DNA from 2 places in the Thioalkalivibrio sp. ALE25 genome. Region 2 is predicted to be linked to the other one. Evidence: riboswitches for the same ligand, from Rfam matches in the RefSeq annotation. Region 2 holds a riboswitch; the other holds the start of a gene.
What was found. Region 2 has a riboswitch for cobalamin ahead of C996_RS0107555 (porin). Riboswitches for the same ligand answer to the same signal wherever they lie in the genome.
Positions count from the first base shown of each region.

Region 1: it holds a riboswitch for cobalamin, as region 2 does, so the genes downstream of both, bluB (5,6-dimethylbenzimidazole synthase) here and C996_RS0107555 (porin) in region 2, are expected to answer to the same signal.

Region 1 is NZ_KB897932.1:5,364-20,005, forward strand. Features, by position in the region: gene cobS (adenosylcobinamide-GDP ribazoletransferase) at 1-748, opposite strand, end outside; gene C996_RS0108095 (histidine phosphatase family protein) at 1,095-1,658, opposite strand; gene cobT (nicotinate-nucleotide--dimethylbenzimidazole phosphoribosyltransferase) at 1,655-2,716, opposite strand; gene cobU (bifunctional adenosylcobinamide kinase/adenosylcobinamide-phosphate guanylyltransferase) at 2,862-3,383, opposite strand; gene C996_RS0108110 (cobyric acid synthase) at 3,380-4,867, opposite strand; gene cobD (threonine-phosphate decarboxylase CobD) at 4,864-5,865, opposite strand; gene cbiB (adenosylcobinamide-phosphate synthase CbiB) at 5,882-6,784, opposite strand; gene bluB (5,6-dimethylbenzimidazole synthase) at 6,781-7,533, opposite strand; cobalamin riboswitch at 7,628-7,836, opposite strand; gene C996_RS0108130 (cobalamin-binding protein) at 7,983-8,885, shown strand; gene C996_RS0108135 (iron ABC transporter permease) at 8,892-9,863, shown strand; gene C996_RS0108140 (ABC transporter ATP-binding protein) at 9,863-10,729, shown strand; gene C996_RS0108145 (hypothetical protein) at 10,735-11,100, shown strand; gene C996_RS0108150 (pirin family protein) at 11,186-12,034, shown strand; gene glpK (glycerol kinase GlpK) at 12,204-13,724, opposite strand; gene C996_RS0108160 (VOC family protein) at 13,747-14,142, opposite strand; gene ispF (2-C-methyl-D-erythritol 2,4-cyclodiphosphate synthase) at 14,139-14,639, opposite strand; gene ispD (2-C-methyl-D-erythritol 4-phosphate cytidylyltransferase) at 14,636-14,642, opposite strand, start outside.
Region 2 is NZ_KB897931.1:95,873-110,514, forward strand. Features, by position in the region: gene C996_RS0107515 (iron ABC transporter permease) at 1-526, shown strand, start outside; gene C996_RS0107520 (OprO/OprP family phosphate-selective porin) at 612-2,060, shown strand; tRNA gene C996_RS0107525 (tRNA-Glu) at 2,170-2,245, opposite strand; gene C996_RS0107530 (hypothetical protein) at 2,266-2,490, opposite strand; tRNA gene C996_RS0107535 (tRNA-Ala) at 2,515-2,590, opposite strand; gene gltX (glutamate--tRNA ligase) at 2,633-4,039, opposite strand; gene C996_RS0107545 (DUF4399 domain-containing protein) at 4,178-4,621, shown strand; gene C996_RS0107550 (cytochrome-c peroxidase) at 4,697-5,701, opposite strand; cobalamin riboswitch at 5,894-6,116, shown strand; gene C996_RS0107555 (porin) at 6,227-7,357, shown strand; gene C996_RS0107560 (cytochrome c) at 7,378-7,935, shown strand; gene cobM (precorrin-4 C(11)-methyltransferase) at 8,130-8,894, opposite strand; gene C996_RS0107570 (cobalamin biosynthesis protein) at 8,891-9,352, opposite strand; gene C996_RS0107575 (bifunctional cobalt-precorrin-7 (C(5))-methyltransferase/cobalt-precorrin-6B (C(15))-methyltransferase) at 9,331-10,566, opposite strand; gene C996_RS0107580 (cobalt-precorrin-6A reductase) at 10,571-11,389, shown strand; gene cobJ (precorrin-3B C(17)-methyltransferase) at 11,362-12,153, opposite strand; gene C996_RS0107590 (precorrin-2 C(20)-methyltransferase) at 12,150-12,905, opposite strand; gene C996_RS0107595 (precorrin-8X methylmutase) at 12,902-13,555, opposite strand; gene cobG (precorrin-3B synthase) at 13,552-14,642, opposite strand, start outside.

The DNA.
Region 1 (14,642 bases), on a different contig from region 2:
GGATGACCAGCACGGAGGTCTCCACCAGCTCCAGCGTGGCACCGGCGGTGTCGCCGGTGAAGCCGCCCAGCCAGTGTTTCAGGAGGCGGGTGGCACCCCACATCAACGCTCCGGCGGCGAGGAGGGCCACGATCACGCCCCACAGTCCGGACACCAGCCCCAGCACCAGTACCAGCAGGGCCGCGACACCAACGGTGCCCTTCGCGGCCCGGTGTGGCAGGTGCTGCGCCATCTCCGCGCCCAGCCCCACCGGGTTCACGTAGGGAGTGGTCAGAAACAGCACCGGCGGCACCAGGCGCGCCAGCACGATGGCGAGCAGGACGGCAATCCACGCACCGGCTTCCACCACGGCCACCAGTGCCGTGCCCTTCAGCGCCAGTATCAGGATCAGCGCGGCGACAGCCATGGGACCGCAGGCCGGGTCCTTCATGATCCCGCGGGCGCGCTCCGGATGGCGTTGCCCCCCGACCCAGGCATCCACCGTGTCCGCCAGACCGTCCAGGTGCAGTGCGCCCGTCAGGGCCACCCAGAATGTCAGCACCAATGCCGCGACAAGGAGCGTCGGCGCGCCGGGAATGGCGGACAGCCCGATGCCGACGATCACCACGATCAACCCCAGGATGAGCCCGACCAGTGGATAGGTCAGTACCGAACGCCCCAGATCCTCGGGGCGCGGCTCCAGCGCGGGGGTCGGCAGGCGTGTGAGGAACTGGATGGCCAGCCAGAGGGGCGTCATCACGGGGTTCATGCAACCCCTCCGTCATTCCTGCCGGTAGGAGGCCAGCCCTCTGGCCGATGGGGCGGCATTTTCCCGATCGGCCAGAAGCGAGCCAATACCGAGTTCATACGGCCCCCTCCGTCACCCCTAGCTGTAGGAGGCCAGCCCCCTGGCCGATGGGGCGCTGGCATAGTTCCGATCGGCCAGGGGGCTGGCCTCCTACGGGGATCCTGCCCGTTCGCGCGGGCAGCGAAGCCCCTGCCAGAGTCGGGCGCGGGCCGGGGCTTCGCGTGCAAGCACGCTCCCACAGAACCGCACGCAAGTGCCCGGGCGCGGGTTGGCTCGGGCTCCTGTTGCAGTGCGGGATGGGTAATCATCAGTAGACCTGCCATGGCTCGACAATATGCAGGGACGCGAGCGGGACGTCGATAGTCAGGAGTTTTTCCAGCGGCCAGCCCTCGTGCAGGGCGCGGATCAGGCGGATGACACCCCCGTGGGCGATCACGAGGACCTGCTCCCCTTCGTTGGGCGCCAGATCATTCCAGCCGGCGACCACACGCTCGCGAAACGCTCGAAGCGACTCGCCATTGGGCGGCGCATGATTCAGCGGGTCTTCCCAGAAACGGCCCAGGGCATTGGCCTGCGTCTCCATCAGCGCTGCCGCCGTTCGGCCTTCCCAGTCGCCGAAGTCGAGTTCGGCCAGGCGTTCGTCCACGGCGAGTGGCACGCCTGCCTGCTCGGCGAACGCCTCGGCAGGCCCGAGGCATCGCATCAACGGCGAGCAGACGACGCGATCCCAGTCGGCGTCACGCGCGAGTGTCTCGCGCATTGCGTGCCAGCCTGCTGCCGTCAGCGGGACATCGCTGCCACGCCCACAAAACCCCTGGCCCGTCGTCTCGCCGTGCCGCAGCAGGCCGATACGTGTCGCGTCCGTGCTCAACTGCCCTCCCCGCTCACACCCGCCTCGGCGAAAGTCGCCATCCCCGAATGCAGCTCGCAGGCCAGGCGCAGCAGGGGCACGGCGGTGGCCGCCCCGCTCCCCTCGCCCAGGCGCATGCCGAGATCGAGCAGTGGCTCGGCCGCCAGCGCCTGCAGCAGTCGCTGGTGGCCCGGCTCCGCCGAACTGTGGGCGTAAAAGAACCACTCCGCGGTGCCCGGGCACAGGCGTTCCGCCACCAGCGCCGCCGAGGTGCTGATGAAGCCGTCCACCAGTACCGGCAACCCGATCTGTGCCGCGGCGATATAGGCGCCGGCCAGGCCCGCGATCTCGAAGCCACCCAGACAACGCAGGCTGCCCAGCGCATCGCCGCGCACATCGACGTGAGTGCTCAATGCCTGCTCGATCACCTCGGCCTTGTGGCGCACGCCATTGGCATCCAGACCCGTGCCGGGCCCGGCCAGATCGGCCGGCGGCAGGTCCAGCAATGAACAGGCAAGTGCGGCGGCCGCCGTGGTATTGCCGATGCCCATCTCGCCACCGATGAACAGTTGCGCCCCGCCCCTTCGGGCGCGCTCGGCGCACTGGCGGCCGGCGTTCAGCGCGCGCTCCAGCTGCGCCGGCATCATCGCCGGTTCGCGGGCCAGGTTGGCGGTGCCGGGACCCAGATTGAGTTGCTGCACGCCGCTGACGGCCGGTGGCTGAGCCACGGTACCCAGATTGATCACCTCGATGGACGCGCCCAGGTGCCGTGCCAGCACCGAGATTGCCGCGCCGCCGTTCGCGAAGTTCGCGACCATCTGCGCGGTCACCGCCTGGGGGAATCGCGAGATCCCTTCGGCGACCACGCCGTGGTCACCGGCGAACACCGCGATGTGCACCTGCTCCAGCGTCGGTTGGCCCACGCCCTGCATGGCGGCCAGGCGTTCGGCGATCGCCTCCAGCTGGCCCAGTGAGCCGGGCGGCTTGGTCAGCTGGGCCTGCCGCTCGGCCGCTGCGCGGCGCGCCTCGGCACTCAGGGGCGCCGGCGGCACCTGCAGCCAGTCACAGTCTTCGGTCACATGTTCTCCCTATTCGATCCGTCTTCGCGGGCAAGCCCGCTCCCACAAACAAACTCGCTCCCACAAAGGCATGTGCGACAGCCCTGTGGGAGCGGGCTTGCCCGCGAACCCTCGTCACCCTGGCTACAGCAAAGCCCGCCCTGGATCACAGCAGGTCACCCTTGAGCACATGCGGGAGACCGGCGACAGTGAGGACCACGCGGTCCATCTCGGGGGCCAGGCGCTGGTGCAGCCAGCCGGCCTCGTCAGCGAAGCGGCGGGACAGCGCATCCATGGGGGTAATGCCCATCCCCGTCTCGTTGGAGACGAACACCAGCGTGCCCGGCAAGCCCGGGATCGTCTCGATCAGGGCCTCGCGCTCGCGTTCGATCCGGGCCTCGTCATCGGTGCACAGGAGCTGGGTCAGCCACAGGGTGAGGCAATCGACCAGCAGGCACTGGCCCGGGCCAGCGGCCTGTTCCAGTGCCCGCGCCAGTCCCGTGTCCGCCTCGACCAGGCCCCAGTCGCCGGGGCGGTCGGCACGATGACGCTCGATCCGGCGCGCCATCTCGGCATCGTCGGCCCGTGCCGTGGCGACATAGGTGACCGGCCGGCCGGATTCCGCCGCCAGGCGTTCGGCCAGCCGGCTCTTCCCGGAACGCACGCCGCCCAGGACCAGGGTCTTCATGCCACCGGCTCTCCCGATTCCGCCCGCAGCAGGGTCAGTACACGCTTCATGTCCAGGTGTTCCTCCAGCGTATCCGCCAGGCGTGCAAGACCGCGTTCGCGCGCCGCGGCCAGGTCTTCTCCCTGTCCCAAACCGGCCCGCATACCCGCCCAGTGCAGCAAGGCATCGGCGGCCTCCGAACGGTCGAATACGCCATGCACGTAGGTACCGGCCACCGTACCGTCCTCGCTGCACGCGCCATCCGGCCCGTGCGCCAGATGCAGCAGCGGCTGCTCCAGTCCGGGCCCGGTCGTGATGCCCGCATGAATCTCGTAGCCTTCCACGCCTGCCTCCCGGCCCAGCACACGATCCCCGTGAACACGCTCCAGACGCTTCTCGGGGGCCAGGCGGGTCTCGATATCGAGCCAGCCAAGCCCCGGCGTGGAACCGGTCCGGCCCTCGACGCCGTCGGGGTCGTGCACGGCGCGCCCCAGCATCTGAAAGCCCCCACAGATGCCCAGCACCTTGCCACCGTAGCGCACATGCCGTTGCAGCGCGGCCTCCCAGCCCTGATCGCGCAGCCAGACGAGGTCGTCGGGCACCGACTTGGAGCCCGGCAGGATCACCAGATCCGCCGGCTGCAACGACTCGCCGGGCCCGACAAACCGCAGATCCACCGCCGGGTGCAGGCGCAGCGGGTCGAAATCGGTGTGGTTGGAGATGCGCGGCAGGGCCGGCACGACCACCTTCAGCGCATCCGTAGCCTTCTCCGGCACCGCCTCGCGCGGCAGGGCGTCCTCGGCATCCAGATAAAGCCCGTGCAGGTACGGAATCACGCCGAGCACCGGCTTGCCGGTCTCCTGTTCCAGCCAGTCCAGCCCCGGCTGCAGCAGGCTGATATCGCCGCGAAAACGATTAATGACGAAGCCCTGAACCCGCGCACGCTCGGTCTCGCTCAGAAGCGCCAACGTGCCCACCAGATGCGCGAAAACCCCGCCCCGGTCGATATCCGCGACCAGGATCACCGGGCAGTCCACCGCCTCGGCGAAGCCCATGTTGGCGATATCGCCCGCGCGCAGGTTGATTTCCGCCGGCGAGCCCGCGCCTTCCACCAGCACGTGGTCGTACTGATCGGTCAGGCGCCCGTGCGACGCCAGCACCGCCTCGCGGGCCACCGGCTTGTAGTCGTGATAGGCCCGCGCATCCAGTTCCGCCGCGGGCCGCCCGTGGATGATCACCTGCGCACCCTCGTCCGAGCTGGGCTTGAGCAGTACGGGATTCATGTCCGTATGCGGTTCCAGGCCGCAGGCGGCGGCCTGCAGGGCCTGGGCCCGGCCAATCTCGCCGCCATCGGCGGTGACGGCGCTGTTCAGCGCCATGTTCTGCGGCTTGAACGGCACCACCGACAGTCCGTGGCGATAAAGCACCCGCGCGAGCCCCGCCACCAGCACGCTCTTGCCAGCATCCGAGGTCGTCCCCTGCACCATCAGCGTCGTGCCCGTCATGCCCGCTGCAGCCCCGCTTCGAGACGCTGCCACTCGGCCGCGTCACCCGGCAGGCCAAACCGAAGACTCCCGGGCGCATCGAATCGACGCACCAGGATGCCCTGCCGGCCCAGATGGTCCTGCCAGCCCGCGGGATCCTCCACCCGGCACCACTGAAACAGCGCGGTGCCGCCGGTGGGCGCCAGCCCGTGCGCACGCAGCCGTTCCGCCAGGCGCTGGCCGCGCGCCTGCAGGAGGCTACGTGTCTCGGCCTGCCAGGCACGGTCGGTCAGCGCCCGAGTAGCAACCCAGCGCGAAGGTCCGGCGAGGCCCCATGGACCCAGTCGGGCGGCCAGCTGCGCGCGCATCGCGTCGTCGGCGATCACGAACCCGACCCGCGCGCCCGCCAGCCCGAAGAACTTGCCGAGAGAACGCAGCACCACCAGGCCTTCGCGCGGAGCGTCCTGCGCGAGACTGGCCCTCGGCGTCACATCCACGAAGGCCTCGTCCAGGATCAGCCAGCCACCACGCGCCGCCAGTTCCGCATGCCAGGCCAGCAGGTCCGCACGCTCGAAGCACTGCCCGGTCGGGTTATTCGGGTTGACCAGCACCAGCACGTCCAGCTCGGGCAGCGCGGCGGCGATCGCCTCGCCACTCAGCGGGCGTACCGTGTGTCCGGCCTCCCGCCAGGCCCGGGCGTGCTCGTTGTAGCTGGGTTCGAGGATGCCGACGCGCGCCGTATCCGGGCGCAGCGCCGGCAACAACTGGATCGCCGCCTGCGAGCCGGCGACGGGCAAAAGGGCCGCGGTGCCGTAATAGTCGGCGGCCGCGGCCTCGAGCCCGTCATCCGGTTCCGGCAGCCGCGCCCAGACCCGCTGCGGGACCTCGCCCACGGGATAGCCATGCGGGTTGATGCCGGTGGAGAGATCCAGCCACTCGGTTGCCGGAATGCCGTAGCGCGCAGCTGCCTGGCGCACGCCACCCCCGTGCACCTGCACGAGCGCCCGGGATTCGGGCATGGGAGCCTTCTGCGGATCAGAACAGGACAACGACAATCACCCCCACCACGATGAATGCCATCCAGATCGCCAGCGCCCGGTCCACCAGCGCCACCGCCTGGCGAATGCCCGCGGCATCGGCCAGACGGCCCATGCCCAGGCGCGGGCGCCACTCGCGCTGGCCGCCATAGGGCGCCGGGCCGCCCAGCACCACCCCGAGCGCACCGGCCCCAGCGGCCATCACCGGCCCGGCATTCGGGCTCTTCCATCCGGCGGCCTGTTCACGCCAGCACTGCAAGGCGTCCCGCCCGCGCCCCGCCAGGGCATAGGCCAGGGCCGTCAGACGCGCCGGGATCAGGTTCATGGCGTCATCCAGCCGCGCGGCCGCCCAGCCGAACGTGGAATACCGCTCGTTTCGGTACCCCCACATCGCATCCAGGGTGTTGACCAGCCGGTAGGCCACCACGCCCGGTGCCCCGGCGACCAGGAACCAGAAGATCGTGGCAAACAGCGCATCGTTGCCGTTCTCCAGGACCGACTCGATGGTCGCCCCGCTCACCCCGCGCACGTCCAGGGCCTCCGTGTCCCGACTGACCAGCATCCCCACGCCCGTGCGGGCACCGTGCAAATCATCCGTCTCCAGGGCCCGCGCGACCACCTCGGCGTGTTCGTCCAGGCTGCGCCAGCCGATCGCCAAGGTCAGGATCGCCAGCGACAGCAACCAGCCCCAGGCCAGCGACACCCCCAGAGCGGCCAGCGCCACCCATGGCAGGACCAGCGCCGCGAGCAGCAACGCCCCGCGCAGGCGACTGGGCGCATGCCAGCGGGACTCGGCCCAGGCCGCCAGCCGACCGAACCCGGCCAGCGGGTGGAACCGCCGCGGATCGCCGAACAAGCGATCCAGGATCAGGGCGCCCATCAGGATCAGGAAGGCGCTCATGCGCTGTCGGATCCGGTCCGTTCGTCCGCCCCGTGTCCGGTGCCTGCCGCATCCTGGTCGGCTGCCAGCTCGCCGCGCACGCCCCAGCGATCCTGAAAGACCAGTTCTTCCAGGGGCCGCCGGCGATCCCAGCCCGCGGTCTCCAGCATCGGCCGGTCGTAGAAACGCTCCACATGGCCGAGGCACAGCACCGCGATCGGATAGCCGCCCTCCGGCATGTCCAGCTGCCGCGCCAGCCAGTCCGGATCGAACAGCGAGACCCAGCCCATGCCCAGCCCCTCCGCGCGGGCGGCCAGCCACAGGTTCTGGATCGCGCAGGCCGCCGAGCACAGGTCCATCTCCGGTAGCGTACGGCGCCCCAGCACATAGCGTTCGCGGTCGTCGGTCAGGGCCACGACCAGCAACTCCCCCGCCTCGCGGATCCCTTCCAGCTTCAGGCGGTGCACCTCCGCCGCGCGCTCCCCGCAGGCCTCGGCGGTGCGGGCCTGCTCGTCCGCGGCGTGGGCATGCAGGGCCTCGCGCAGCGCCGGGTCGGTTACCCGCAGGAAGCGCCAGGGCTGCATGTACCCGACGCTGGGGGCGCGGTGGGCGGCCTCCAGCAGCCGGCGCAGCGTAGCGCGATCCACCGGATCCGGGCGGAAATGGCGCATGTCGCGGCGTTCCCCGATCACGCGATAAACCGCCTCGCGCTCGGCCGAGGCGAACGCGTTCGGATGCCCTTCTGTCGGTTTGGGATCTGGGTTCGTCATGCGTTTCCGTCGGGGCGACGGCACGGCGAAACCACGAAGGAACGGGCACCGCAGATAGTGCCCGTGCCCTCGATCGTTGCCCGCCGCACGATCGCAGGATGCGTCATCACCAGGCCGGTCTCCGGGCTTGCGAGCGTCGGCGGGTGCCGATGCCGCAGACGCCTTCCCGTGACCCGTGGGGACACAGTGGCCAAGCCTGCGGTGTGGTTCGCCGCTCACTTACCGTTGCGGGGGCAGCGCCGGATTGGCACCGGCTTCCCGTTTCACCTGCGCATTGCAGGCACCTGATACTAGCCGCCGTATGATACGCGTTCGGCGCGCCCCCGACCAATTTGGGCACCAAACCATCTTGTGCATGCTGCTATGATGAAACGCTTTTGCGGCTTGCGCGCACTACCGCAGACGTCCTCCATTCGACCTCGCAACAGCGCCACAACCACCGGATTTTTATGAATTTCAAGACCCTCGGACACTCCTCCGCCCTGCTCGTCGCGACGTTGCTTTGCACCGCGCCGGCACTGGCCGACCCGGTCTCGGTGACCGACGATGACGGTCACGAGATCCGGCTGGAACAACCCGCCGAGCGCATCGTCAGCCTCGCCCCGCATATCACCGAGGTGCTGTTCGCCGTCGGGGCCGGCGACAAGCTGGTGGGCGCGACCCAGCACAGTGACTTCCCGCCGGAGGCGGAGATGCTCCCCCGCGTGGGCGGCTACAGCCGCATCGACATGGAGCGCGTCGTGCAACTGGATCCGGACCTGGTCGTCGCCTGGCGCAGCGGAAACTCGCAATCCCAGATCGAACACCTGCGCGAGCTCGGCTTCCACGTCTACGTGTCGGAGCCCCGCAGCTTCGACGGTGTGTCCGCCAGCATGCGCCGCATGGCACAGCTCGCCGGCACCGAGACGCAGGGCGACGAGGCGGTGCGAAGCTTCGAGGAGGCGATCGACACCCTGCGCCAGGACTACGCCGAGCGCGACCCGGTACGCCTGTTCTATCAGGTGTGGGAACAACCCCTGATGACGGTGAACGACGACCACCTGATCAGCGAGGCGATCCGCCTGTGCGGCGGGGTGAACGTATTCGGCCACCTGGATCGCCTGGTCCCGCGCATGGATCGCGAGGCGGTCATCGAGGCCGACCCGGAGGTCATCATTGGCGGCGGCATGGGCGAGGATCGCCCCGACTGGGTCATCGCCTGGACGCAATGGGAGGACATGACCGCGGTCCAGCGCGACAACCTGTTCTTCATCCCGCCGTCCCTGCTGCAGCGCCATACCCCGCGCATCGCCGAGGGCACCCGCCTGATGTGCGAGGAGCTCGAGCGGGCCCGACTCCGCCGGGTGGACTGACCCCTCGTGACCCGCGCCTTCCTCCTTGCCGCCGCGGTCCTGCTGCCGGCGTCGCTGCTGGCGGTGCTGATCGCGCTGGCCTTCGGCAGTGTCGCGATCGCGCCCGGCGACCTGCTGGCGGTGATGCTCGGCGAGGGCAGCCGCCTGCACGACACGCTGGTGCTGGAGCTGCGCCTGCCGCGCGCCTTGGCGGCCTTCGCCGCAGGCGGGTTGCTGGGTCTGGCCGGCGCGCTGATGCAGGTGCTGCTGCGCAACCCGCTGGCCGACCCCTACGTGCTGGGCCTCTCCGGCGGCGCCTCCGTCGGCGCCCTGCTGGCGATGCTCGCGGGCCTGTCGATGTTCTCCGTCTCGCTGGCCGCGTTCGCCGGTGCCCTCCTGTCCACGGTGATCGTGTTCGGCCTGGCGCACGGTACCGGCAGCTGGACCCCCACGCGCCTGCTTCTGACGGGCGTGGTGGTCGCGGCGGGCTGGGGCGCCATGATCAGTTTCCTGCTCGCAGTCAGCCCGACGGCCGAGCTGCCCGGGATGCTCTACTGGCTGATGGGCGATGTGTCCCACGCGCGCAACCCCTATCCCGCCTGGATCCTGCTGGTGCTGGTCGTGTTCCTCGCCCTGCCGCTGGGCCGCACGCTGAACGTGCTCGCGCGCGGCCCGATGCAGGCCGCGGCACTCGGGGTGGCGGTGCGCCCGGTGGAATGGAGCATCTATGTCGCCGCCGCGCTGATCACCGCGACCGCAGTCATGCAGGTCGGCGCGGTCGGCTTTGTCGGGCTGATCGTGCCGCACATGCTGCGCCTGGTCTTCGGCAACGACCAGCGCGTGATCCTGCCGGCCTCCGCGCTGGGCGGCGGCATCCTGCTGACGCTGGCCGACACCCTCGCCCGCACCATGATCGCCCCGGAGCAGTTGCCGGTCGGCGTAATCACCGCGATGCTGGGGGTCCCCGTGTTCCTGTTCCTGCTGTACCGGAGCCGCTGATGGCACCCCGTCCACCCATCGCCCCCGCCCACAGCCGGCCGCATGAAGCCCCGGGCCTGGGCGCGCGCAGCGTCCACCAGAAGCCGGGCCCGGATACGCTGCTTGCCACCCACGACCTGGTGATCGACATCCCGGGGCGCGCACCCGGCGCCCCGCTGGAACTGACCGTCGACCCCGGGCAGTGCTGGGGCATCCTGGGCCCCAACGGCGCGGGCAAGAGCACGCTGCTGCAAACGCTCGCCGGCCTGCGGACCGCACGCGCCGGCACCATCGAGGTCCGTGGCCAGGCAATCACCCGCCTGCCCCGCGCGGAACTGGCGCGGCGCATCGGCCTGGTCTTCCAGACCCACCACGACGGCTTCCCCGCGACGGTGCTGGAGACCTCGCTGATCGGTCGGCACCCCTACCTGCGCCCCTGGGACATCGAGACCTCCGAGGATTACGCCCGCGCCCGGGCCGCCCTGGCGGAGATGGACCTCTCCGACCTGGAGCACCGCATGGTGGACACGCTCTCCGGGGGCGAGCGGCAGCGCCTGGCCATCGCCACCGTGCTGACCCAGGACCCCAGCCTGCTCCTGCTGGACGAGCCCACCAGTCAGCTGGACCTGCATCACCAGGTCGCCGTGCTGAACCGCGTGCAGGGCATCGTTGCCCAGGCGCACCGGGCCGCCGTACTGGTCCTGCACGACGTCAACCTGGCCGCGCGCTACTGCGACCATCTGCTCCTGCTGTTCCCCGACGGCCAGGCATGCTGGGGCCCGACCGCCACCATGCTCGTGCCCAGTGCCCTGGAACGCCTCTACAACCAGCGCCTGAGCGTAGGCGAGGTCGACGGCCTGCCCGTGTTCCTGCCGCGCAACGAGTGACCGCCATGGAATTCTTCCGCAATCTGCCCGCGACCCTGGATGCCGAAACCTTGCAGCGGCGGCTGAACGTCCCCGCCCTGCCCGCTCACAGTGATGCCATCGACACGCTGATCCAGGACAACGGTCCCGATGCCGGCGTGGTCTACTGCCTGTGGGGCGAGTTCCGGGTGCACCGCGAGGTCATCAACGGTGGCGTGCGCCTGTCCCTGCCCGACTGCCCCAACGGCCTGGCCTGGACGCTGACCACCGGGCACCCGCCCGACCCGCAGGCCGTCGTCCTGCACCTGACCATCAACCGTCAGGAACACGATCCCGATTTCATCGAGAGCCTGGAGGCGTTTGCCGATTCCTGGGATCTGTCCACCGCCTGACAAAAGGCCCCATGACGGGAAACGATGCAATTTTCTTTTCGTTTCATGGTCGGTATGGTGCAGACCTGTTGCGAAGGAGAACGCCATGAACCCGACACCGCCGGACAGCGTGAAGACCTCCCATCCCACCCAGGACGGGGCCGGGGTGAAGATTCGGCGCATCCATGACTTTCGTGGCGGGCTGGACCCCTTCCTGATGCTGGACGAGCTCAAGGCAAGCGCGCGCGAGGACTACATCGGCGGCTTTCCCGCCCACCCGCATCGCGGCTTCGAGACCCTGACCTACCTGGTCCATGGCGGCCTGACCCACGAGGACTCCATGGGCAACCAGGGCCGCGTGGAGGCCGGCGAGGCCCAGTGGATGAGCGCCGGCCGCGGTGTGATCCACTCCGAGATGCCCCTGCTCGACAGCGAGGGCCTGCACGGTTTCCAGTTGTGGGTGAACCTGCCCGCCCGGCGCAAGATGGACCCGCCGCGTTATCGCGACGTGCACGCCGACGCAATGCGCCACCTGCCGGAAGACGACGATCCGCTGCGCTTCAAGGCCATTGCCGGATCCTGGCAGACCAGTGCCGGGGATACCGAGGGCCCGCTGGCGCAGATTGGCGAAGGCGCCGCGATGGCCGACCTGACGCTGCCCGCCGGCTATCGCCTGTCACTCGCCGTGCAGCTCGAGGACCGCGTGCTGGCCTACGTGTTCGACGGCGAGCTCATCGGCCTGCAGACCGGCCAGATGGGTGTGTGGAGCGGCCAGACCCAGATCCACCTGATCGCCCAGCAGGATGCCCGCGTGCTGCTGTTCAAGGGGCGGCCGCTGGGCGAACCGATCGCGCATTACGGCCCCTTCGTGATGAACACCTCCGACGAGATCGAACAGGCCATCAGCGACTACCAGTCCGGCCAGCTCGCCGCCGAACCGGCCAGCATGGACTGAGCCCCGGGCCCAATCCGGGCCTGGCAGGGGCTTCGCGGGCAAGCCCGCTCCCACATTGATCTGGGCCGGGCTGCCTGTCGAAGCCATCGCTCTACCTGCAGCCCCCTGTGGGAGCCGACTTGGCGGCGAAGCCCCCGCCCGCGTCGGCAAGGCCCCAGACCATCACCCGCTACGGCGTCGAGTCGCTGTCGTCCTCGCGCGCCCAGCCCATCGTGCGCTTTACGGCCTTCTTCCAGCCGCGGTAGTACTGCTCCCGCGTGGCCGCGTCCATCTGCGGCTCGAACACCCGGTCCAGCCCACCCTTCTGCGCCAACTCGTCACGGGTCCAGAAGCCGACCCCCAGCCCCGCGAGCCAGGCGGCCCCCAGCGCGGTGGACTCGGTCACCGCCGGGCGCTCGACCCGCACCCCGAGCATGTCGGCCTGGAACTGCATCATCACGTTGTTGGCCACGGCCCCGCCGTCGACCCGCAGGGCCTTCAGCCCGATCCCGGCATCCTGCGCCATGGCATCGATCACATCGCGTGTCTGATAGGCCAGTGCATCCAGCGTGGCGCGGGTGATGTGCTCCTTGCGTGTTCCACGGGTCAGGCCGAAGATGGCGCCGCGCGCGTACATGTCCCAGTAGGGGGCCCCCAGCCCGGCGAACGCGGGCACCACGTAGACCCCGTCGGCGTCCGCCACCTTGCCCGCGTAGTACTCGGAATCCTCGGCCGCGTCGATCAGGTGGAGCTCGTCGCGCAGCCACTGGATCGCGGCCCCGGCGATAAAGATCGAACCCTCCAGCGCGTATTCCACCCGGCCGTCCAGCGACCACGCGAGGGTGGTGAGCAAGCCGGATCGGGACTCCACCGGCGTATCGCCCGTGTTCATCAGCAGAAAACAGCCAGTCCCGTAGGTGTTCTTGGCCATGCCGGGCTCGAAACAGCCCTGACCGAACAGGGCCGCATGCTGGTCCCCCGCCACGCCGGCGATCGGGACCTCCGCGCCGCCGAACATCTCGGCGCCGGTCACGCCCAGCACGCCACTGGAGTCCACCACCTCGGGCAGCATCGCGCGCGGGATCCCGAACCGCTCCAGCAGCTCGGAATCCCATTCCAGGGTGTGAATGTTGAACAGCTGGGTGCGCGCGGCGTTCGTCACATCGGTCACGTGACGTTCCCCGCGGGTGAGGTTCCAGATCAGCCAGCTGTCCACGGTGCCAAAGGCGAGTTCGCCCCGTTCCGCGCGCTCGCGCGCCCCGTCCACGTGATCCAGGAGCCAGCGCAGCTTGCTGGCCGAGAAATAGGCATCCACGACCAGACCGGTACGCTCGCGCAGCAGGCCCTCGAGGCCCTGCGCCTTCAGTCCGTCGCAGAACGCGGCGGTACGCCGGTCCTGCCACACGATCGCATTGGCGATCGGCTCCCCCGTGGCGCGGTCCCATACCACCGTGGTCTCGCGCTGATTGGTGATGCCGATCGCCGCCAGTCGGGAGGGCTTGATGCCGCGCGTCTCCAGTACTTCGCGCGCCACGCCGATCTGGGTACCCCAGATCTCCATCGGGTCGTGTTCCACCCAGCCGGGCTGCGGATAGATCTGGGCGAAATCCTTCTGCGCCACGCCGACGATCGTACCCGCGCGGTCGAACAGGATGGCCCGGCAACTGGTCGTGCCCTGGTCCAGGGCGAGGATGTAGCGCGCGTCGCTCATGAGGGGACTCTCTCTGGCCGATTCAGGCACCGTCCTCGATCAGCTCGATGGCGTTGCCGTCGGGATCCCGTACGAATGCCGCGGGGCGGCCGGAGCGACTGCGTTCCACCGCAAACCCCGCGGCCTCCAGCCGCGCGGCGAAGGTCTCCAGCTCATCCACGCGCAGCGCCAGGTGGCGGTCCTGCCCACACCGTACCGCACGCTCGGTCGGGTCCGGGTTCGGCACCCGCAGCAGGTGCAGGGCCTGGCCGTTGCCGAGGTCGTACCACAGCCCCGGAAATCCGAGTTCGGGCCGCTCCAGCGGCGCCAGCCCAAGGTGGTGCCCGTAGAACTCGCGCGCGGCCTGAACGTCCGCAATGACCAGGCTGGCGTGATGCAGGCCGAGGACTCCCGCATTCCCGCGCCCGGCCCCGGTCATACCCGCAGCATCCCCGAGGCCGGTTCCAGCAGCACGATTGCCTGCGCCGCCACGCCCTCCTTGCGCCCGGTGAACCCGAGATGTTCGGTCGTCGTGGCCTTCACGCTGACGGCCTCGGGCACCAGGCCGGTATCCGCGGCGATATGATCGCGCATGGCGGGGACGTGCGGCGCCAGCTTTGGCGCCTGCGCGATCACGGTGGAGTCGATGTTGACCGGGCGCCAGCCGGCCGCCGCAACACGCTGGAGGACCTCCCGCAGCAGGACGCGGCTGTCCGCGCCGCGAAATGCGGGATCGGTATCCGGAAAGTGTCGTCCAATGTCACCCAGGGCGGCGGCGCCGAGCAGGGCATCGCAGACCGCATGCAGCAGCACGTCGCCGTCCGAATGCGCGACGAAGCCACGCTCGAACGGGATATGCACGCCGCCGAGGACCAGATGATCCCCTTCACCGAAGGCGTGCACGTCGAAGCCCTGGCCGATGCGCAACCCGCTCATGCG
Region 2 (14,642 bases):
GCATGGCTGGCTGCGCCATGCGCTGGAGGGCCTGGCAACCCTGCCACGCGTCATCCCCAAGATTGTTCTGGCAGTCGGCCTGATCCTCGCCTGGAACGCATTCTGGGTGCCCGTCTCCCCCTACAACACGGTGTGGATGCTGCTGCTGGCCTATGTGGTGATCTACATCACCGACGCCCTGAACTACGCCAACAGCCGCCTGCAGTCGATGGATCCGGCGCTTGAACATGCGGCTTCGATCCTCGGCGCCAGCCGCTGGCGCGTGTTCTTCCAGGTCGTTCTGCCTCAGCTCAAGCCTGTGCTGCTGGCCGCCTGGCTGACCACATTCATCGTCACCATGCGCGAGCTCGTGGCCTCCATCTTGCTGCTTCCTCCGGGCGTAGACACCTCCGCCACCTTCATCTTCAACCAGTTCGAGCAGGGCGACCTCGCCGTCGCGATGGCCATGGCCAGCATCACCATCGCCTTGAGCTCGATCGTCCTGGTCGTGTTCCAGATTCGGAGCCGCCCCCGCGCTCCCACCTGATCACGCCTCAAGGCGTGTACCCATCACACCCGGTTCGCGGGACTCATGCCGGGTGTGCATACGCATACATTCACAGGAAAAGACCATGAAACCATTCAAGACTCCCGTACTCCTGGCCGCCCTGATCAGTGGTGGCATTCTGGCTGCACCGGCCCATGCCGAGAGCTCCACATCGGCCCTGATCGACAAATTGATCGAGCGCGGCGTGCTCACCGAACAGGATGTCCGCGACCTCCGCGAGGCGGAAGCCCGGGAATCCGAAGCCGTCGCCGACCAGATTAAGGCCGAGGATCGCTATCAGGGACTGGAGTACGAACCGACCCTTCCATTGCAAACCGTCGATGACCGCATCCAGGCACGCAAATTCCGTGTCGAAAGCCAGGACGGCAAGAACCGATTCGGGCTGCGCGGACGACTGATGGTGGACGCTGCGGCCGCCAACTGGGACGACAATCTTTCCGAAGCCGCCAATGAGGCCGATCCGATTCCCGAGTATGGAACGTTCCTGCGGCGCGCCCGACTGGGCGCCATCGGCGTCTATGACAACCTTTGGGAATGGCAGCTGGAGGTCGACTTCCGGGACAGCGAAGTCCGCTTTGCAAACGCCTACGTCGCTCGGCTCTTTGACAGCGGGCGACTTGCAGTCGGCAACTTCAAGGAGCCTTTCTCGCTGGAAAGCTCGACCAGCTCGCGGCGCCTGACCTTCATGGAACGTGCCACGCCCGTAGACGCCTATCGCCCCAGCCGACAGATCGGCCTGATGTACGAGACGCTGGTACCGGATTGGTATTTTGCAGCGGGTGTCTTTGGCGGGGACGGCACGGATCGCGACCGGGATGTTGAAGAAGGGTACAGCCTGGCAACCCGTGCATCGTTCGCCCCGTATATGTCCGAAGATACGTTCACCCACCTGGGTGCGTCCTTCAACCACCGGGTCAACGCGACGGACGAGGGCACGCTCGAAGATGTTCGCCTGCGCTCGCGTGAAGGCGCTCGAGCCATCGACGTCCGGCTGATTGGCCGCAATGACCTCGAGGGTGTGGACTCATACAGCCGATATGCTCTCGAAGCCGCTTGGGGCAAAGGGCCCTTTTCTCTGCAGGGTGAGTATCTGCGAGTGGACCTGGATCTCGACCGTGAACAAGTCCTGGATGCCCATGGAAGTAACGCCACGGACAAAAGCAGCCTCACGCTGGACGGCTACTATGTCCAGGCGAGCTACTTCCTGACCGGGGAACAACGCAATTATCGCGCCTTCAGCGGCGATTTTGGCGCCGTACGCCCGAATTCCGCCTTTGGTAACGGAGGCACGGGTGCGTGGGAGATCGCGGCTCGCTACGCCCATGCCGACTCGCTGGAACACACCCGTGTGGGGCGCGGCAACAAGATGGACCACTACACCCTTGGTCTGAACTGGTACCCGAACCAGGACATGGTGTTCAAGCTGAACTACATGTACTTCGACTACGAGGGCCGCGGTGGCGTGGCGAACGGCAACCACGTGCTGGCTGCCCGAGCACAGTTCGAATTCTAGTTTCGAACGCCAGGCGAGCACATGGACGTGCTCGTCAACTCGAGGGTTTCAAGCGAACGTTTGCATACAAAAAAGCCCGAACCATGAGGTTCGGGCTTTTTATTTGATATGGCGTCCCCACGGGGATTCGAACCCCGGTCGCCGCCGTGAAAGGGCGGTGTCCTAGGCCTCTAGACGATGGGGACGTAGAGGCAACGTCTTGTTGCTATTCCGGTGGGCCTTTGGGCCGGTCTTCTTCGCTACCCGGTGGCCGATGCAGAAGCGTCGTCACCAGACCGTTGAATACCAGCAAAAACCCGATCGGTACCAGCGCGATGAGGGGCTTGGACCAGGTCTGTTCCCCGGTGAGCATCAGCCCGAATCCGCCGATCAATCCGACTACTGCCAGCACCAATCCAACGTAGAGTGATATGACCCCGAAACGATGCATTGATGAACTCGCAAATCACCTGAGTGGTGGAGCCAGGCGGGATCGAACCGCCGACCTCCTGCATGCCATGCAGGCGCTCTCCCAGCTGAGCTATGGCCCCGTGTCAGGCGAGCGCGTACTGTAGCCAGCACCCCGAAATGTGTCAACCCGCTTCGGCGGAAATTTTCGCCAGCGCGCGGTCGATGCGGGCCAGGGCGCGCTCGCGCCCGATGAGCACCAGCGTATCATCGATGGGCGGGGAGACCGTACCCCCGGTGAGGGCCACGCGCAGCGGCTGCGCGACCTTGCCGAGCTTCAGCTCCAGGCGCTCGCCGGTATGCACCACCACCTCGTGCAGCGGCTCCTTCTCCCAGGCGCCCAGGGCACTAAACCCGTCGTGCAGGGTCTGCAGCACGGGCTTTGCCTCGGCGGTCAGCTGCTTGCGTGCGGCCTTCTCGTCGTAGTCCTCGAACTCGCGATAGAAGTACACGCTGTTCTCGGCCATCTCGCGCAACGTGCGCGCGCGTTCGCGCTGGGCGATCACCACATCGCGCATCGCCGGACCATTGGCCGGATCGATGCCCAGCTGGCCCAGGTGCCAGCCGAACTCCAGCGCCACATGATCCGGGTCCAGCGTCTTGATGTAGTGTTGGTTCAGCCACAGGAGCTTGTCGGGGTTGATCGCCGAGGCGGACTGGTTGACGTCCTCGATATCGAACAGACGCACCAGTTCGTCCACCGAGAAGATCTCCTGGTCGCCGTGGGCCCAGCCCAGGCGCACCAGGTAGTTCAGCAGCGCCTCCGGCAGATAGCCCTCGTCACGGTACTGCATCACCGAGACCGCCCCGTGGCGCTTGGACAGCTTGGCACCGTCCGGGCCCATGATCATCGGCAGGTGGCCGTAGCGCGGCGGTTCCACGCCCAGCGCTTTCAGGATGTTGATCTGGCGCGGGGTATTGTTCAGGTGGTCATCGCCACGGACCACATGGGTGATCCCCATGTCCATGTCGTCGACCACCACCGTCAGGTTGTAGGTCGGCGAGCCGTCGGAGCGGGCGATGATCAGGTCGTCGAGCTCGCTGTTCTGGAACGCGACCTTGCCGCGCACCATGTCATCGACGACGGTCACGCCCTCGTCCGGCGTGCGAAAGCGGATGACCGGCTCCACGCCCTCGCGCGGCTCGGTGCGCGCACGGCAGCGACCGTCGTAGCGCGGCTTTTCCTTGCGCGCCTTCTGCTCCTCGCGCATCGCATCCAGCTCTTCCTTGGTGCAGTAGCAGCGATAGGCGTGGCCTGCGGCCATCAACTGGTCGATCACTTCCTTGTACCGGTCGAAGCGTTCCGTCTGGTAGAACGGCCCGTGATCGTAGGTCAGCCCCAGCCAGTTCATGCCCTCGAGGATCGCGTTCACCGACTCCGCGGTGCTGCGCTCCAGATCGGTGTCCTCGATCCGCAGTACGAACTCGCCACCGTGGTGGCGGGCGTACAGCCAGGAGAACAGCGCGGTGCGGGCACCGCCGATATGCAGATAGCCGGTCGGACTGGGGGCAAATCGGGTGCGAAAACTCATGCGGGCTACTCGTCTCGATCGGGAGGTGGAAAACGAAGGCGCATAGGGTAGCAGAACGCCACTGCACTGCCGCGCGGACCGCCGACTATACTCGAAATGAGTACACAGACCGGCCGAACCCGGGCCCAAGGAGTACCCATGAAACCCGCTCTTACTCGGCTCTCCACACTGCTCGTGCTGACGGGAGGCCTCGCGCTGGCCGGAAGTGCCATGGGCAGCGACCGCATCGCGCCGCCGGATGGCGCGAAGGTCTATTTCATCAGCCCGCAGGATGGCGAAACGCTCGAAAGCCCCGTGCGCATCCAGATGGGCCTGCGCGGCATGGGTGTCGCCCCGGCCGGGGTGGAGATGGACAACACCGGACACCACCACCTCCTGGTGAACAAGCCGCTCGAGGAGGTGGACCTCGACGCCTCCCTGCCCTTCTCGGACCACAAACGCCACTTCGGTGGCGGCCAGACCGAGGGCGAGCTGGAACTCGAACCCGGCGAATACGCCCTGCAACTGCTGTTCATGGACTACCGTCACATCAGCTTCGACCCGCCCGTTGTCTCCGAGAAGATCACGATTACCGTGGAATAGATCTGTACCACCCCATCAAAAAGCCCCCCTCCGTTTCCGGAGGGGGGCTGGCGCATTCGATTCCGATGCGGCCGGTTACGGCAGCGCAGGAATCTCGAACTGCGGCATTTCGCCGGTCAGCGCGTGCATGAAGGCCTCGATATCCGCGACCTCGTCATCACTGAAGTCCTGCCCCAGCATTTCCTCGCCCATGATGCGGATCGCCTCTTCCAGCGTGGCGGTCTCCCCGTTGTTCATGTAGGGATAGGTCAGGGCTACGTTGCGCAGGGTCGGGGTCTTGAACGCAAACCGGTCGCTCTCCTCACCCGTGACCAGGTAGCGGCCCTCGTCCTCCGAACCCGGCACCTGGATGCGGTGGAAGTTGCTGTCGGTCAGCGCCGGCCCACGGTGACAGGCCACGCAGCCGTTGTCGGCGAACAGTTTCATCCCGCGCATCTGCTGCTCGCTCATCGCGCCCTCATCCCCGGCCAGCCAGCGATCCAGCGGCGAGTTCGGGGTGTTCAGCGTACGCTGGAACGTCGCCAGCGCCTTGGCCACGTGGTCGGTATTGATCACGTTGTCGCCGTCATAGTCGGGATAGGCGGCCTCGAATTTTTCCTGGTACTCATTGAACTCCTCCAGGCGGGCGATCGCATCCTCCAGCGGCATCGCCATCTCGATCGCGTCCTGGATCGGACCCAGGGCCTGGCCTTCCAGGTCGTCCTCGCGGCCATCCCAGAACTGCGCAGTGAAGAACCCGGAGTTCAGCACGGTCGGGGTGTTGCGCTCGCCGACCTGACCATCGTGGCCCACCGCGCGCGGGATACGGTCCGCCCATCCCAGCGCCGGGTTGTGGCAGGTCGCGCAGGAGATCACACCGGAGCTGGAGATGCGCGGCTCGAAGAACAGCATCTTGCCCAGCTCGATCTTCTCCTTGGTCATCGAGTTGTCCGCCGGGATCGGCGGCAGCGCCGGCAGCGGCTCGAACACGTCGCGATACTGCGAGTAATCAGTATCCGCCACGGCGGGCGCGGCCACGCCCAGCGCCAGGGCGGTGCAGGCCGAAAAGATGGCGCTGCGAAGATAAGAACCTCGGATCATGGCAAAGTCTCCCTGAGATTGGATCGGTGTCGGCGAAGACCGATATAGACTCGGTCCAAATCACCTGAATCCCACCCTATCGACCCGGTATTCGATCGACCAGCGAAATCAGCGCTCCCGTTGATCCAGATCAATCACTGCGGTTGGTCGCTCATCAAACGCTCTTCTTGCCAGCCTGTTTGCACCCCAGTACCCTTCGCCCCGCCTCCAGGTGCCCTGGCGTTCCATCGCCGGGGATAATCGGGAAGCCGGTGCGCGAACTGCCGTTCGCAATGCCGGCACTGCCCCCGCAACGGTAGGTGAAGACAACGGATCAACAACCACTGCGCCGCAATTCGGTGTGGGAAGGCGATCCGCCCGGGCACCCCCGCCCGCTTCACGAGTCCGGAGACCGGCCAGGAGGAAACCTGACGCTGCGGCGGGCAAGCGGTCGGGTCGGGCTTGCTGTGTCTATAGTCCCCGACCTCCCCTGGCCCACCCAGCGTCGTTCCATCCACGGCGCACGGGGTGTGCGTCCCAGGGAGAATGACCTTGAACAAACCGACCCGACGACCCGGCCGGCCGCCACTCCTGGCTCCGGCCCCGACCCTTCTCGGCCTGTTGATCGCCAGTGGCGGGGCTTCCCCCCTCCAGGCACAGTTCGAGTTCGGCAGCGAAGCCGACGGCTTCGCCATCACCCTGGACCCGCTCATCCAGGGCCGCTACGCCATCGAGCGGGGCGACGAGGGAACCACCACCGAATTCGACTTTCGCCGCGCCTGGCTGGATACGACGGGCACCCTCTTCCACCCCGATCTTAGTTTTCGCCTGCAGCCCGACTTCAGCAGCGGCGAGCTCTCGATGCGCGATGTCTGGCTCCAATACGCACTGACCGAGTCCCTCGACCTGCGCGCCGGCCAGTTCACCGTACCCTTCGGCCTGCCGCGGGACATCGGTGGCCCCAACCGGCTGTTCACCGAATTGAGCATCGCGGGGAATCAGTTCGAGGTCCCGGCTGGACGCGATACCGGCGTCACCCTACTGGGGGGCGACAGCGACGACCGGGCCTGGGCCATCGGCGTGTTTGATGGTCGCGGCCGCCTTGACCAGCGGGATGACCGACCGTCCACCTCCGGCCACCTGTTCAGCGCTCGGGGGGCCTGGGCACCGGTAGGCACCCTTCCACGCGACAACACGACCGTCGGCAAGCCGGTCGAGCATACAGTGGCCCACGGCGTCGGCCTGCAGGCGGCGAACCGCAATCACCTGCGCGACTGGACTCGCGGGCGGGAGAACCAGGTAAATCAGCAACGCGCCGACTGGGTCACCGCAACGGCCGACAGCGTCGTCAAGTTTGCCCGCACCGCCATTTCATTCGCCGCCTTCCGCCGCGACGTATCGCCCGATCACGGCCCCTCCTACCACGACTTGGGCGCCGAACTCGAGCTGGCTCAGGCACTGCCCTGGGAGGGGCTCGAGGTTGCCGCGCGCCACGCTGTGCTGCGCCACGACGCCGGCAACGACCTCGGCACCGACGAGCGCTGGCAGCGCGAGCGGGGCGCCGGCCTCAACTGGTACCACCGCGGCCAGCGACAAAAAACCCAATTGATGTGGCTGGACCGCGACGCCGGCACTTCGGACTGGGAGCTGCACTTGCAGCACCAATTCCGCTTCTGACACTGGAAAGGAGATCCGACATGACTCGACCCCCCTTTACACCGGCCCTCCGGATCGCCGGCCTTGTCCTGTTCCTGCTTGCCGCCACCGGCGCCCATGGCGACGAGGTGACGCTCCCCATGCCCGGCCCCTGGGGCAAAGACTACAGCGAGACGATGGACAACCCGGCCACAGTGGACGCCACCGAGGCCTTCCAGCGCTTCCGCCAGCAAAGCATGCAGGGCACCTCAGCCACCTACCGCAGCATCGAGCAGATCCTGCGCTACGACGCACCGTTCGCCGAGCGCCTGCCCGACCTCGCCGAGGAACTGGCGCGCCGCGCCGACGACATCGAAACCTGGTTCGCACGCGAGACACCGGCGCGGGACGGCGAACCCGGGGCCCTGCCCGCGGCCTGGGAGGACCCGGACTTCGCCGAATACAAGGCAGCCTACCGCGAGGCCGCCGAACGACTGCAGCGCAAGGTGGAGTCGGCCGAGGACCTGGAGAACGAAGACTTCCAGCTTCGCGCCACCGAGGCCCTGAACGGCGTGCGCCACCATTGCTTGGCCTGCCACGACAACTACCGCCGCCGCTAAACCGGCCGGAACCAGGGGGCCGCCGCATGGCGGCCCCTTTCCGTGATCCTGATCGGGAAGAAACCGCCTTCGCCTGCAAGCAGACTCCTACAGGTTCCTGGCGATGTGGGAGCCTGCTTGCAGGCGAAAAGCCCAGTGCCCCACAACACCCGCCGGAGTCACCCCTGCCTGCGGAAGATCGGGGGCGCCGCCGCTTAGTCCCCGTCCATGCCGCGGTAACGGCGCACATGCGCCGGGTCGTACAGCGCACTGTCGCGGAAATCGCCCGGGTCCAGCGCCGGGCCCACCAGGATCAGCGCCGAGCGCCGCGTGGTCAGGGCCGGCGCCCGTTCCGCGATATTCCCCAGCGAACCGCGCACCACGGTCTCGTCCGGCCAGCTGGCACGGAAGACGATGGCCACCGGGCAGTCGCAGCCGTAGTGCGGCCGCAGGTCCTCGACCACGGTCTCGATATTGTGCAGCGAAAGATGGATCGCCAGGGTCGCCCCGGTGGCGGCAAAACTTGCCAGCCGTTCGCGCTCCGGCATGGAGGACGCCCGTCCCGGCGTGCGCGTCAGCACCACCGACTGCGCCACCTCCGGCACCGTCAGTTCCCGCCCCAGGGTCGCCGCGGCGGCGGAGAATGCCGGCACGCCGGGCGTGATGCTGTAGTCAATCCCGGCCGCCTCCAGCCGGCGGATCTGCTCGCCCAGCGCGCTGTAGACCGACAGGTCGCCGGAGTGCAGGCGCGCCACGTCCTGGCCCGCCGCGTGGGCGCGTTCGATCTCCTCCATGATCGCGTCCAGCGTCAGCGGCGCGGTGTTGACCACGCGCGCCCCCTCCGGGGCATGTTCCAGCACGGCCTCCGGCACCAGTGAACCCGCGTACAGGCACACCGGACAGGCCGCAATACGATCCCGGCCGCGCAGGGTCAGCAGATCCGCGGCACCCGGGCCTGCACCGACAAAATGAACCGTCATGATGACTCCTCGAAAAGATGTTGGCGGTCGACCCAGGCCACCGCGCAGCTGGCCTGCGGTGACAGACGCCGCGGCAACAGCAGACGCGCGCCCTCGCCGGCCGCTGCCAGCGCCGCTGCCTCGGCCACGGAACCGACCCCGGCCGTTGCACGCACCCGTGGCGACTCCGTCAGCACTCCCCCCTGGCAGTCCGCAAGGGCGGCCATGGACGGGAATACGAGTTCCAGTTCCAGCTCCCGCGCGACCGTCGCCAGCATGCGACTGTCACTCTTATGCACCGGTGCCGCCAGCTGCCGGGCCCCGAGCACTCCGGCACGCTCCACTCCCAGCACGGCGCGAGCCTCGGCCAGTACCTCGCGCATCAGACCCTCCAGCTCCCGGGCCGTACAGGCGGAGGCGAAGCCGACGCCCGGCACGACCAAGCCCCCCTCCTGGTTCAGATCCGGCGCAGGGCCCACAGGGTCACCGGCCGCAGCGGTTTCCAGCCGGACATCGCGCCCAGCGGTTCCGAGCGACTCACATTGATGCGTGTCAGCTCGCCACCATGGCGCTCGCGAGCCGCCGCCAACACCGCATCGCCCTCCACCGTCACGCTGCTGGCGACCAGGCGCCCCCCCGGGCACAGACGCTCCACGCAGTGTTCCACCAGCCCGGGCGTCGTCAGCCCACCACCGATGAAGATCGCGTCGGGGGCAAACAGGTCATCCAGCGCCTCCGGCGCGCGCCCGTGGATGCGGCGCAGTGCCGGCACTCCCAGTGCGCTCGCGTTGCGCGCGATGCGTTCCAGGCGCTCCGCGCGCGGCTCGATGGCCACGGCGGTGTTGGCCGGATCCGCCAGCATCCACTCGATGCCGATGGCACCGGAGCCGGCGCCCACGTCCCACAGCCGCTCGCCGCGACCGGGCGCCAGCAGGGCCAGCGCCACCGCCCGCACCTCGCGCTTGGTGATCTGACCGTCCTGCTCGAACTGCGCCTCCGGCCGGCCGGCACTGGCGGCCAGCACCTGCGCCGCCGGATCGGCCCGGCATTCCAGCGCCACGGTGTTCAGCGCCTCGATCGCGACCTCCGGCCAGGCCCCGGCGCGCGCGCGGACGACCGCCTCGCGGTCCGCACCGAGGGACTGCAGCACGGTCAGGGTGGAATCGCCGAAGCCGAGCCCGGTCAGCCAGTGCGCCAGTTCCGCCGGGGTATCCCCGTCGCGGCTCAGGATCAGCAGTCGCGCGCCGTCATGCAGCCAGGGCCGCAGCGCCTCCATCGGCCGGCCGTGCACCGACAGGCAGCGGGTCTGCTGCAGCGGCCAGCCCATGCGCGCGGCGGCCAGGCTGAACGCCGAGGGCGCCGGCCAGACGGCGGTCTGCGCGACCGGAAAGCGCCGCATCAGGGTCGCCCCCACCCCGAACCAGAAGGGGTCACCGCTGGCGAGCACGCACAGCGGCTGTCCGGCGCGCGCCTCGATCCAGTCCAGCGCGGTCTCCAGCGGCGACGGCCACACCAGGCGCTCCTGCCCCGGCCGCTCCGGCAGCATCTCCAGATGCCGTGCGCCGCCGATCACCGTCGCCGCTGTGTCCAGCGCCATGCGGGCATCCGGGGTCAGCCCGGCGAGCCCCTCCGCGCCCACGCCGACGATGTTCAGCCATGGCGCTCGTTCGTCATTGGTGGCTAGACTGGTCATCCTCATGAGCTCCCGTTCATCCTCCGAAACCGGCCCCCGGGCTGCGCGCCCGCGGCAGATCCTGCTGCTGGGCGGCACCACCGAGGCCGCAGCCCTGGAACCGCTGCTGGACGGCCACCCGCGGCTGCACGCCACCGTGTCGCTGGCCGGACGCACGCGCAGGCCGGCACCCTCGCGACTGCCGCGGCGCACCGGCGGGTTCGGCGGCGCCGAGGGCCTCGCCGCCTTGCTGCGCGACCACGCGATCGACGCCGTGGTCGACGCCACCCACCCGTTCGCGCGGCAGATCTCGGCCAATGCCGTCGCCGCCACGCGCCGCGCCGGCGTACCCCTGGCCCGGCTGACCCGGCCGCCGTGGCAGGCGACCCCCGGGGATCACTGGCTGCGCGTGCCCGACCTGGAGGCCGCCGCCCGCGCGCTCCCCGGCCTCGGCCGGCGCGTGCTCATCACCACCGGGCGCCAGCACCTGGAGGCCTTCGCGGCCGCGCCCGAGCTGGACTACGTGATCCGCACCATCGACCCGCCGGAACCGCCGCCGGCGCTGCCCCGGGTCACCTGGCTGCGGGCCCGCGGCCCGTTCAGCCTAGCCGACGAGCACCGGCTGCTGGAGACCCACGCCATCGACGTGCTGGTCACCAAGGACAGCGGCGGCGAGGCCACCGCCCCCAAGCTGCAGGCCGCACGCGAACGCGGCATCCCGGTGGTGATGGTGGACCGGCCGCCGGACGCCCCCGGGGTGCCCCGCTTCCACGCCCCGCAGGCAGCCCTGGAGTGGCTGGAAGGCCTCCCGCGCGTTCACCGCGACTCCGCCGACTCGACATAGCGCGGGGTGTACACGTGGCGCCGGCCGGAGGGGCGCTCCAGCACCCGGGTGGAGGCGGCGCCCACGATCACCAGCGTGCTCATGTTGGCCGCCGTCGGGTCCACCTCGCCGAGGGTGGAGATCTGCACGTCTTCGCGTTTGCCGCGTCCCACCGCGGTGGCCAGCACGACCAGTGTCTCCGACCCCTGCACCTCGCGCACGATGCCCAGTGCCTCCCCCAGCTGCCAGGGACGTGCGCGCGAGATCGGGTTGTAGAAGGCCATGGCGAAGTCGGCCTCGGCCGCCAGCCGCACCCGCCGCCGGATCAGCGACCAGGGCTTGAGGTTGTCCGACAGCGAAATCACGCAGAAATCGTTCCCCAGCGGCGCACCCAGCCGCGCCGCGGCGGCCTGCATCGCCGACACCCCGGGCAGCACCTCCACCGTCACCGCGTCCCAGCGACCCGGCTCCGAGCCTTCCAGGGCCTCGAAGACCGCGGCCGCCATCGCGAACACACCCGGGTCGCCGCCCGAAACCACCGCTACGTCCCGCCCCTCGGCGGCCAAATCCAGGGCGTGGGTTGCGCGCGCCAGTTCCTCGCGGTTGTCCGAGGCGTGCACACGGTGGTGGGCGGCCGCAATCCGTTCCAGGTACGGCCCGTATCCCACCAGGTCGGTCGCCGCTTCGAGACGGGCAGCGACCTCCGGCGTGATCCATTCCGGCCCCGCCGGACCCACCCCGACCACACTCAACCGACCGACCACCGGACCACCATCCCCGCTCATCGCCGAACCCCGCGCCCGGGGATCACGATCATCGAGAAATAGGGCACCCGCTCCGGGATCTCGGACACTGGCAGGACCCGCTCCTCGGCGGTGCTGGCGCGTTCCACGTACCAGGCGCGCTCGTCCAGCCCCAGCTCCTGAAGGACACCCACCACCGCATCGCGATGGGTTCCGACCTTCATGATGACCGCCGCATCGGTCCCCTGCAGGGCCTGGCGCAGATCGTCGATCGGCATCGTGCCGGGGATCACCGTCAGCAGGTCATCGCGCATGGTCAGCGGCGTCGACAATTGCGCAGCCGAGGCCATCATCGAGGTCACGCCAGGGACCACGTGGGTGGGAAACCGATCCTTCAGCCGCAGGTAGACGTGCATGAACGATCCGTAGAAGAACGGATCGCCCTCGTTCAACACCACCACCGAACGCCCGGCTGCCAGTTCGGCAGCCAGTTGCTCGGCGGCGGCGTCGAAGAACTGCTCGATGCGGCGGCGATACTCGTCAGAGCCGTGCGGGATCTCGTTGGTCACCGGATACTCCAGCGGCATCTCCTGCTGCCCCGTGCCCAGGTGGGCGTCCACGATGGCGCGCGCCTGGCCACGGCCACCCCGGCGACAGAAATAGGCCACTACCGGGCTCTCTGCAATCAGGCGCGCGGCCTTCAGCGTCAGCAACTCGGGATCACCCGGCCCGGTGCCCACGCCGTACAGACAACCCGCGGCCGCGGGTTCATGCAGCTTGGGGGATGTCGTCATATCCGGTCACTCGCAAAGGCGTTGATGGCCGCCGCGGCCATGGCGCTGCCACCGCGGCGTCCGAAGATGGTCAGGTACTCGAGGTCCAGCGGGCTGGTGGCCAGCGCCTCCTTGCTCTCCACCGCACCCACAAACCCCACCGGGATACCAAGCACGGCGGCGGGCCGCGGCGCGCCCTGGTGCAGCATCTCCAGCAGGTGAAACAGTGCGGTGGGTGCATTACCGATGGCCACAACCGCACCCTCCAGATGCGGTCGCCACCATTCCAGCGCCGCCGCCGAACGCGTGGTCCCCAGGCGCTCGGCGGCCGCCGCCACACCCGCCTCCCGCAGGCTGCAGATCACCGGGTTGTCCGCCGGTAACCGGGCCCGGGTGATCCCGTGCGCCACCATGTTGCTGTCGCACAGGATCGGCGCGCCGGCGGCCAGCGCATCAGTGGCCGCCCGGGCCACGCCGGCCGAAAACCCGACGTCCCGTGGCAGATCGGTCATGCCGCAGGCGTGGATCATGCGCACCACCGCGGGCACCAGCTCCTGCGGAAAGCGGTCCAGGTCCGCCTCGGACCGGATAATCGAAAACGACTCCCGGTAGATGGCCGCCCCGTCGCGGATATAGTCGGGTACGGCCCCGGCCGGATCGCTCTGCGTCATGCTGGATCTCCGTTGTTCATCATCGCGTTCATACGTCTCGTCAGCGCTGTTCCCTCCAGCCGTTGCAAGGCCTCGATCGTCGACTCATGCCCGCCACCCTCTTCGCGGGCGATGGCATCGAGGGCCGCCAGCGCCGGCTCGACCTGCCCCGGCTCCAGCCTCGTCAGCACGGCCTCCCATCGCGCGGGGGCGCGTTGCAGCGAGAGCTCATAGCGGCCTTCCCACGCAGTGAGCAGGACCTGCGCATTCGCGGGACGCCCACAGTGCTTGTCGCAGCCACTCACATGCACCTGCCCGCCCCCCGCAAGCAACCCGCCGGCAGCGGCGACGGCTGCCTCGGCATCCGCCCGCGTGGCGGTACTGCCCGCGGAGCAACCCGTCTGCCCGATACAGGCACTCATCGCCCGGCGCGGGTCGTCCGGATCGGTCACGCCACCCCACTCGGTGACGCGGTCCGGCTCCACAGGAGGTACCCCGGTCAGAAGCAGGCTGCGCCACGGCGTCAGGCGCAGGCGTCCGTCGTGCGCCCGGATATGCTCGGCCAGCCCCTGCAGCGTCTCGGCGCGCAGGGCCCCGAACGGAAACGCGATCCCGAAGGCGCGCCCGTTCAGGCACGTCCCCATCCCGGCATCCGCGTATCCGGGGATCCGCGCCGCGACCCAGTCCCCGCCCGGGAGCACCCGCTCCAGCCCCGGCGGCGTCAACGCCTCCGGGCCCCATCGGGCCACGGCACCCGCGAGCCGTCCCGGCGGATCCATATCGCCCTCGCGCAATGCAACGAAGCATTCGAGCACCGCGAGGGCGACGTCCACCACGTTCTCCGCGCATGTCCAGCCCAGCACCGTGGCCGTGCAACTGGACGCCCCCACGGCCACGCGAAACCACACCCCGCCCAACGCCGTACAGGCCTCCAGTCGCAAGTCCGCCGGCACCTCATCCAGCGGCAAACCGCCGCCCGCGTCCACCAGCACCCCCACCTTCGGGGGCAATGCCCGCAGGCGCGGGTGCTCCCCCAGTGCTCGCACGAGATCCCGCGCGACCGGCTGCACATCCATGGCCGCCTCCGGGTCGATATCCGTCACCGGGG